2 regions of the Micromonospora sp. ATLC16 genome follow, and region 1 is predicted to be linked to the other one. Evidence: riboswitches for the same ligand, from Rfam matches in the RefSeq annotation. Region 1 holds a riboswitch; the other holds the start of a gene.
The links. Region 1 has a riboswitch for thiamine pyrophosphate ahead of AC2CHE_RS12200 (ECF transporter S component). Riboswitches for the same ligand answer to the same signal wherever they lie in the genome.
Positions count from the first base shown of each region.

Region 2: it holds a riboswitch for thiamine pyrophosphate, as region 1 does, so the genes downstream of both, AC2CHE_RS13365 (thiamine phosphate synthase) here and AC2CHE_RS12200 (ECF transporter S component) in region 1, are expected to answer to the same signal.

Region 1 covers NZ_JBXUOW010000022.1:67,239-71,932, reverse strand. The annotation lists gene AC2CHE_RS12210 (TIGR03943 family putative permease subunit) at 1-536, opposite strand, end outside; gene AC2CHE_RS12205 (permease) at 533-1,474, opposite strand; TPP riboswitch at 1,805-1,910, shown strand; gene AC2CHE_RS12200 (ECF transporter S component) at 1,983-2,573, shown strand; gene AC2CHE_RS12195 (ABC transporter ATP-binding protein) at 2,669-4,108, shown strand; gene AC2CHE_RS12190 (energy-coupling factor transporter transmembrane component T family protein) at 4,105-4,694, shown strand, end outside.
Region 2 covers NZ_JBXUOW010000026.1:190-4,883, reverse strand. The annotation lists gene AC2CHE_RS13370 (ThuA domain-containing protein) at 1-3,359, opposite strand, end outside; TPP riboswitch at 3,688-3,797, shown strand; gene AC2CHE_RS13365 (thiamine phosphate synthase) at 3,792-4,418, shown strand; partial or broken gene AC2CHE_RS13360 (FAD-dependent oxidoreductase) at 4,412-4,694, shown strand, end outside.

The DNA of each region.
Region 1 (4,694 bases):
CGGTCGAACAGCGCCCGGGAGGCGTAGTCCAGGACGCTGACCTGCACCGGGTCACCCTCGGGCAGCGGCGGATAGTCCGACTGCTGTTGACTGCCCAGCGCCGTGCCGGCCTGGCCCGCCGCGTACGACCCGAGGGCCGGCGGGGCGACCAGCAGCAGGCCGAGCACAGGCAGGATCAGCAGCCAACCGACCCGCGGCTCGTGGTGGGCGTGCCCGTGGCCGTCGTGGTCGACGCCGGAGCCGCCGGCTGGTACGCCAGTGCCGCCACCGACCGAGACAGCATCGTCGCCACCGACCGGTGCGTCACCGGCGGGAGCGCCGCCGGGGCCACCGGCCGTGGCCAACGTGCGGGGGGCCGGCGGGCGCAGCTCGTACCAGAGCGTCATGATCGCGGCGGCGATCAGCAGCAGGCCGGCGGCGATCAGGAAGGGACGCAGGCCCTCCTTGACGTAGCGCAGGTAGAGGTCGGTGATGCTGGCCCGGATCACCGCGCCGCCGAGCAGCAACAGGATCACCGCCTGCGCCTGCCGGTTCACAGCAGCACCGCCCCGGCGCCGGCGGCGATCAGCACGGCCACCACGGAGGTGGTCGGCGAGAACCGGAACGCGAAGCGGCGGCCGAACACGCCGGCCTGCATCGAGATCAGCTTGAGATCGACCATCGGCCCCACCACCAGGAAGACCAGCCGGGAAGTGAGCGAGAACTGGGACAGCGAGGCGGCGACGAAGGCGTCGGCCTCCGAACAGAGCGAGAGCAGCACGGCGAGCAACGCCAGCGCCAGGATCGACAGCCACGCGTTGTCGGCCAGGGTCTGCAACCACCGCTCCGGCACCAGCACGTTGATGCTGGCGGAGGCCATCGCGCCGAGCACCAGGAAACCACCGGCGTGGGTCACGTCGTGACGGACGGCGGCCCAGAAGGCCCGGCCCCGGGACGCGTCGTCCAGTTCCGGCCGGCGCGGCATCCTGATCCATTCGGTACGCCCGAGCCGCAGCCAGAGCCAACCCATGATCATGGCGACGATCAGGCTGGCGACGCCCCGGGCAAGCACCATCTCGGGGTTGTTCGGGAAGGCGACCGCGGTGGCGGTGAGCACGATCGGGTTGACCGCCGGGGCGGCGAGCAGGAACGCCAGCGCGGCGGCCGGGGTGACGCCCCGCCGGATCAGTGACCCGGCGATCGGCACCGAGCCGCATTCGCAGCCCGGCAGCACCACCCCGGCCGCGCTGGCTGCCGGCACCGCCAGCGCCGGGTGTCGGGGCAACGCCTTCGCCCAGAAGGATCGGGGTACGAAGACCGCGATCACGGCGGAGAGCAGCACTCCGAAGGCCAGGAACGGCACCGCCTGCACCATGATCGAGACGAAGACGGTGGTCCAGGTCTGGATGCGGGGATCGTCCAGGGCGGCGGCGATCGGCTCCCGAAAGATGATCAGGATGATCAGCAGCGCCGCCAGGACCTCCACCGAGCCGATCCGGTCACCGAGCCAGCGCCGGGGCGGCTCGGCCGCGGCAGGGTCCGCAGGACGGTTTCGGTGTCGATGCCCCCGGGCGAGGCCCGGCCCTCCGGGTCATCCGGCACGGCCCGGTCAGTGTCTGTGGTCACCCGTCATCCTTCGGCCGTGGCGGATCGGCGGACTGAGATTACCGTTCGTTGCGGATGACGTCGATGGATGTCACAGATTCGGCCGAACTCGCCGGCCTACCGGCCCACCAGACCAGCCGGATGCGAGCACCCGTCGTGACCTGGGCAGATCACATTGCCGGTGGATCTTCCGTGGTGTTAGCGTCGGCGGGACAGACAACACCTCCGACAGGGGAGCGCACAGCGCTGAGAGTGCGGGTCCGCCCGCAGACCCTCCGCACCTGATCTGGGTAATGCCAGCGCAGGGAGTTCGGTCCACCTCCAGCCCGCCACCGTTCGGCGCCGCCGGCCGGGGCGTGCGTCTTGCCTGGTTCGCATCTGGACTGGGAGCAATCATCGTGCAGACCACCGACAACAACCGCTGGCGCACCATCGACATCGTGGTGGCGTCGGTCATCGCCGTCGCCTTCGGCGTCATCTTCTGGGCCTGGGGCGTGGTGTGGAGCGCCACCGAGGGCGCCTTCAGCTTCTTCCCGCCGGCACAGACCCTCATCTACGGTGTCTGGCTGGTGCCGGCCGTGCTCGGCGGCCTGGTCATCCGCAAGCCCGGCGCCTCGCTGTACTGCGAACTGCTGGCGGCGATCGTCTCGGCCCTGCTGGGCAACCAGTGGGGCACCATCGTCCTGCTGCAGGGCCTGATGCAGGGTCTCGGCGCCGAACTGGCCTTCGCCGCCTTCCGGTACCGGTCCTACCGACTGCCGGCCGCCCTGCTGGCCGGCGCGCTGACCGGCCTGAGCGCGGCGATCTTCGACTTCGTCTACTGGAACGCCGAACGCGACATCGCCACCTACCGCCTGCCCTACGCCGCGCTCACCATCATCAGCGCCACCGCAATCGCCGGCGCCGGCGCGTACGCCCTCACCCGCGCCCTCACCCGCACCGGCGCCCTCGACCGCTTCCCCGCCGCCCGCGAACGCCCCCTCGTCTGACCCGAAGCCATTCAGGTTGATCATGAGGTTGACGGCCAAGTTGATCTCCAGATCAACCGTCAACCTCATGATCAACAGGGAGGAAGGAGGGTGGAATGGGTGACGGGGTGGGGGTGCGGGGGTTCGGGTGGCGGCATGCCGGCAGGCGTGGCTGGGCGGTGCGTGGGGTTGAGCTGCGGGTGGAGCGCGGTGAGCGGGTGCTGCTGCTGGGGGCGTCGGGGGCGGGCAAGAGCACGTTGCTGGCGGCGCTGGCCGGGCTGCTGCCCGAGGACTCCGGGGAGCGGGAAGGCGCCATCGAGATCGACGGCCGGCCGGTCGGCGAGGCCCGGGACCGGGTCGGCATCGTCTTCCAGGACCCGCAGTCCCAGCTCGTCATGGCCCGCAGCGGCGACGACGTGGCGTTCGGGCTGGAGAACCGGGGCGTGCCGGCCGGACAGATCTGGCCGCGAGTGGACGGGGCACTGGACCGGGTCGGTTTCCCGTACCACCGGGACCGGCCCACCGCGGCGCTCTCCGGCGGCGAACAGCAGCGCCTCGCCCTGGCCGGGGTGCTGGCGCTGCGTCCCGGCCTGCTGCTGCTGGACGAGCCCACCGCCAACCTCGACCCGGCCGGTGCCGCCCTGATCCGCGCAGCGCTCGCCCGGGCGGTGGACGCCGACACCACCCTGATCCTGGTCGAACACCGGGTCGCCGAGGCGCTGCCCCTGGTAGACCGGGTGGTGGTGCTCGAACCCGGTGGCGGGGTCCGCGCCGACGGCCCACCGGAGGCGGTCTTCGCCGCGCACGGCGACGCCCTCGCCGCCGAGGGGGTCTGGGTGCCCGGCCGGGAGATCCCGCCGCGCCGGGCCGCCGGCCCGGCCGGCGAGGCGCTGCTCACCGCCGAACAGGTCGGTCAGCCACCCCGGCTGGCCGCCACCGACCTGACCGTACGCGCCGGTGAGGCGCTCGCGGTGCTCGGGCCGAACGGTGCCGGGAAGTCCACCCTGGCGTTGCTGCTCGGCGGACTCCTCCGGCCCGGCACCGGGCGGCTGGCGGCGAGCCGGGAACTGGCCGGAGTGGACTCGCGGACCGCGCCGCACCGTTGGCGGGCACCGGCGCTGACCCGCCGGATCGGCTCGGTGTTCCAGAATCCCGAGCACCAGTTCGTCACCGGTACGGTCTTCGACGAGTTGGCCCTGGGACCGCGCCGGACCGGGGTCTCCGAATCGGCGGTGCAGGACCGCGTCACGGAACTGTTGAGTCGGCTGCGGCTGGATCGGCTCGCCGCCGCCAACCCGTACACCCTCTCCGGTGGCGAGGCGCGGCGGCTGAGCGTGGCGACCGCCCTGGCCACCGCGCCCCGCCTGCTCATCTGCGACGAGCCCACCTTCGGCCAGGACCGGCGCACCTGGCGTGAGTTGGTGGATCTCCTCGCCGATCTGCGCGACGCCGGTCACGGCCTGGTCACCGTCACCCACGACGCCGACTTCGTGGCCGCGTTGGCCGACCGTACGCTGGCCCTCGCTCCCCCCGGCCCGGTACCGGAGTCGCGATGATCACCTTGGAGCCGATCGCCCGGCCGGGCGCGCCGCTGGCCCGGCGCAATCCGGTGGCCAAACTGGCAGCGGCAATGTTGTTCGCGTTTCCGCTGATGGCCACGCTGGACCCGGTCACGCCGGCCATCGCGATCGCCGTGGAGCTGGCGGTGCTGCCGCTGTTCGGGGTGCACCCCGGGCTGCTGGCCCGGCGGGCCTGGCCACTGCTGGCCGCCGGCGGCGGCATCCTGGTCACGCTGGTGCTCTTCGCCGCCGACCGCTCGGGCCGGGTGCTGCTCGACGCGGGGCCGGTCGTGGTGACCTCGGGGGTGCTGGTCACCGCGCTCGGTTTGGTGCTGCGGCTGTTCGCGGTGGCGTTACCCGGCGTGATCGTCTTCGCCACCACCGACCCGACGGACCTGGCCGACGCGCTGGTGCAGAACGCCAGGGCACCCGCCCGGTTCGCGATCGGCGCGTTGGCGGCGTTCCGGTTGGTGCCGCTGCTCGGCCAGGAGTGGCACATGATCACCATGGCCCGTCGGGCACGTGGCGTCGAGGCCGGACGTAGTCCGGTGGCCCGGCTGCGACTGTTCGTCTCGACGGCGTT
Region 2 (4,694 bases), on a different contig from region 1:
CCCGGCGTGGTGTACGTGTGGGTGGCGTTGAGCGTGTTCGCGGTCGCATCGTCGCCGAAGTCCCAGGCGTACGTCAGGGGGGTGTCCCCGTCCGGGTCGGTCGCCGTACCGGTGAAGGTCACGGCCAGCGGCGCGGTCCCGCTGGTCGGGGTGGCCGAGGCGGTGACCGCAGGCGGGGCGTTGCCGCTCACTCCGGGGCCGACGAAGTCCAACCAGTTGACATTGAACAGGGTGCCGGAGCCGCCGCTCGGATCCCGGGCGACGAAGTACAACGCACCCTCCGCGGCGGCGCCGTTGGGTATCTGCGCCGTGACGTCGGTGTACGTCTGCCACCCTCCGGTGCCGGTCACGGTGGCGGTGGTGATCAGCGGCCCGTCCGCGGCCCCGGCGCGTACCTCGATGCGGCCACCGGAGGTTGCCGAGGCGACCCGGAACCGAATCGAGGTGAGGCCGGTCAGACTGGCCGGACTCACCGACCACCAGTCGCCGTCCTCGATGAATCCGATGTTCTGCCCACCGCCGGCCGTGTCACCGGTGGTCTCCCGCTCCACTCCGGCGGTGCCGCCCCCGGTGGCGCCTGCCACCCGCCCGGTGGCGGAGTAGTACTCGGCCTGCGTGTGTTTCGGCTGAAGGACCACAAGCGCCCGGCCGGTCTGCGGCTCGGCCCCGTCGGACCCGCCCTTGTCGGTGTAGGTCGCCTCCAGCACGGTGAAGACGTTCGCCTCCTCGCCGTGACCGTCGGCGAGCTGGGTCTGCACCGTGCCGGTGCAGCCCGTGTGCCGCTCCAGCGGGTGGGCGTGCTCGTCGTGGCCGAGCAGGACCTGGAGTTCGACGTCGTCGCAGTCGATCGTCCCGTCCTCCGGGTCGGTGACCTTGATGGTGTAGGCGACCTGGTCACCCCAGTCGAAGAAGCCACCGTCCGGCGGGAACTCGATGGTGACGGTCGGTGCGGTGTTGCCGACGGTGATCGGCACGTTCGCCACCGCGCTCCGTCCCGCCGGGTTGGTCACCCGGAGCTGCGCCGTGTAGCTGCCGGACTCGGTGTACGTGTGGGTCGGGTTGGCCTGGGTGGAGGTGCCGCCGTCGCCGAACGTCCAGGCGTAGGTGAGTGCTCCGCCGTCGGGGTCGCGTGAGCCGGCGCTGGAGAAGGTGACGGCGAGCGGTGGCGCTCCGGTGGTGGGGTTCGCCGAGGCGACCGCGATCGGGGCGCGGGCACCGGCGGTGTAGTCGATCCGGTAGACGCCGGAGTTGTCGTTGTCGCCGCCGAAGCCGCTGCCCCACTCGATCAGGTACAGCGCGCCGTCGGGGCCGAACTCGAAGTCCATCGGCCGGACGAAGGTCATCTGGTCGAGGATCCGGTTGATGTCGACGAGGGACTTGCCGTCCCGGCTGACCTGCATGGTGTACATCCGCGACTGGTTCCACTCGCCGAACATGGCCTTGCCGTCGAAGTACGCCGGCCACTGGCGGCGGGACGAGATCGACGGGTCGTACCGGTAGACCGGTCCGGCCATGGGCGCGCCGCCGCCGCCGATCTCCGGGTACCGGGAGTCACCGTTGTAGCCGTAGTCGACGGTGGCCGGGATGGCCGCTGGCAGGTTGGTCAGGCCGGTGTTGTTCGGCGAGTTGTTCACCGGCGCGGCGCAGTTGAACTTCGATCCGCTCGGGCCGGACGGGAACTGGTAGTCGTTGTACGCCTGGTTCGACCCGTGGCAGTACGGCCAGCCGAAGTTGCCGGGCCGGTCGACGATGTTCCACTCCACCAGGCCCGCCGGGCCCCGGTTCGGGTTGGTGGTGGTGGCATCCGGGCCGTAGTCGGCGACGTAGAGCACGTCGGTGACCGGGTCGATGCCCACCCGGAACGGGTTGCGCAGGCCCATCGCGTAGATCTCCGGCCGGGTCCGCGCGGTGCCCGGGGCGAAGAGGTTGCCGGCCGGGATGGTGTACGTGCCGTCGGCCTGCGGCCGGATCCGGAGCACCTTTCCGCGCAGGTCGTTGGTGTTCGCGGCGGTGCGCTGGGAATCGTAGTCCGACCGGCCGGAGCGCTCGTCCAGCGGGCTGTAGCCACCGGACTCGAAGGGGTTGGTGTTGTCCCCGGTGGCCAGGTACAGGTTGCCGGCCGAGTCGAAGACCATCGTCCCGCCCATGTGGCAGCAGGTGTTGCGCTGCGTGGGCACCTCCAGGACGACCCGCTCGCTCGACGGGGCGATCGTGTCCCCGGTGACGGTGAACCGGGACAGGTGGTTGCGGGAGCCGCCCGCGCTCGGGGCGTAGTAGAGCCAGACCCACCCGTTGCTGGCGAAGTCGGGGTCGAGTCGGATGCCCAGCAGGCCGTCCTCGTTGCCGGCGAAGACGCTCAGCCGCAGCGCGGTGACCGTCTGGCCGGTGTCCGGCTTGATGATCTGCACCCGACCGTCGCGTTCGATGTAGAAGACCCGGCCGTCGGGGGCGATGTCCAGCTCCATCGGGTTGCTGGTGTTGCTGTCCAGCGTCACCTTCTCGAAGTTGGCGGCCCGGCCGGCGCCGCAGTCGGCGTGCACCGCCCCGGCCGCGGTCTGGATACCACCGAGCAGGTGTTGCCGGAACTCGGCGTTGGTGAAGGACTCCTGGGTGTGCCCGCCACCGGTGTACCAGGACCGGCCGCCGTCGAAGTTCTGGCACCAGGCGATCGGGTGGTCGTGCCCCATCGCCCCGCTGCCCGGGCTGTAGCTGCGCTCGTCGAGCGAGGCCAGCACCTGCACCTGACGGGCGCGGGGGTTGGTACGGAAGTTGTACCACTCGTCGTATCGGGACCACCGGTCCGGCAGGTGCCGGGTCGACTCGTGGGTGGTGTCCTCGACCTTCACCGTGGCCGTCTGGTTGGCCGGGTGGTTGTTGAAGTAGGCGCCGACCAGTTGGCCGTACCAGGCCCAGTCGTACTCGGTGTCGGATGCGGCGTGCACGCCGACGTATCCGCCACCCGCGCGGATGTAGCGCTCGAAGGCCGCCTGCTGGCTGGCGTTGAGGACGTCACCGGTGGTCGACAACCAGATGACCGCCTGAAACCTGGCGAGGTTGGTGTCGGTGAAGGCGGCGCCGTCCTCGGTGGTGGTGACGGTGAACCCGTTCGCCGTGCCGAGTTGCTGGATCGCGCTGATGCCGGCCGGGATGGAGTCGTGGCGGAATCCGGCGGTCTTGGAGAAGACCAGGACGGAGTACGGCTCCGCCTCCGCCGCGGCGACCGGATCGGTGGGGCGGGCGGCCTGGGCGGCGGCGGTGCCGGCGATCGGGGCCGGTGCGGCGGCCAGGATGAGTACAAGGGCGAGTAGCGCCACGGTCAATGCGGCGAGCGGGGCTCGCCGCCGACTGGGTCGGGGCACGAAGATCTCCTCTGTCCGTGGGACGGTTCGGAGTGGCGGCGGTGGTCACTCCGCGTCGGTCCGAGCGCCCATACCTGACGAGCGAGGTCTGGGTGGCGACAAGCCGATCCGATCACTTAATTTGCGTTAGTGAATCTAGGTTCGAGCAAGGTGAAACCTTGTAACGTTTTGGTAACGAGCAATCTTGTATTGGTGTGAGTCGCTACATATCGGTGTCTTCTTCTGGTCGCCGTGCTGCTGCGAGTCGGCATGACCGGGCAGCCCGCGCCCCCTGCCGGCGGCGCAGGACGGGCTTGGCGGAGCCGGCGAAACGACGTACGGTGACACCCAACGAACCCACGGGAGCCCGGTGTACCGGGCTGAGAGGGGGGCTGTGAGCCCCCGACCGTCGAACCTGATCCGGGTAATGCCGGCGCAGGGAGGAGTGTTGCCGTGCCGTCCCTGGGGCGACTGCATCTGATCACCGACACCCGACCCGGGCGGGATCCGCTCGCCGTGCTCCGGGCCGTGCTCCCGGCGGCCCACAAGCAACTGGTGGTGCAGGTCCGCGTCGAGGACAGCGCCACCGACCGGCAGGCGTACGAGCTGACCCGGCAGGTGTTGGCCCTGGTCACGCCGTACGGGGTGCCCTGCCTGGTCAACGACCGACTGCACGTGGCCTTGGCCACCGGCGCCGCCGGTGGTCACGTAGGTACCGACGACCTGCCCGTGGCGGCGGCCCGGGAGGTGCTCGGCCCGACGGCGGTGCTGGGCGCCACCGCGCGGGAACCGGCAACCGCGCTCGCCGCGGTCACCGCCGGAGCTAGCTACCTGGGCGTGGGACCGTGCCGCGCCACCGCCACCAAGGACGGGCTGCCACCGCCGATCGGCGCGGCCGGTGTTCGGGCGGTGGCCGAGTCGGTCGAGGTACCGGTGATCGCCATCGGTGGGGTGACGGCGGCGGACGTGCCCGAGTTGCGGGCCGCTGGCGCGTACGGGGTGGCGGTGGTCGGTGCGCTCTCCGGCGCCACCGATCCCGCCCGCGTCGCCGCCGAGCTGGTTCGGACGCTGACATGTTGACCGGGTGCCCCGCCACCGGCGATGTGGCGCCGCAGCACCGGCCCGACGTGGCAGTCGTGGGGGGCGGGCCGATCGGGTGGGCGGTCGCCTGGCGGTGCGCGGCGCGCGGATTGCGGGTGGTCGTGCACGATCCGGCGCCCGGGTCGGGTGCCTCGCATGTGGCCGCCGGCATGCTGGCACCGGTCGCCGAGGCGTACTTCGGCGAGCGGGAGCTGACCGCCCTGCTTACCGAGTCGGCCGGCCGCTGGCCCGGGTTCGCCGCCGAACTGACCGAGG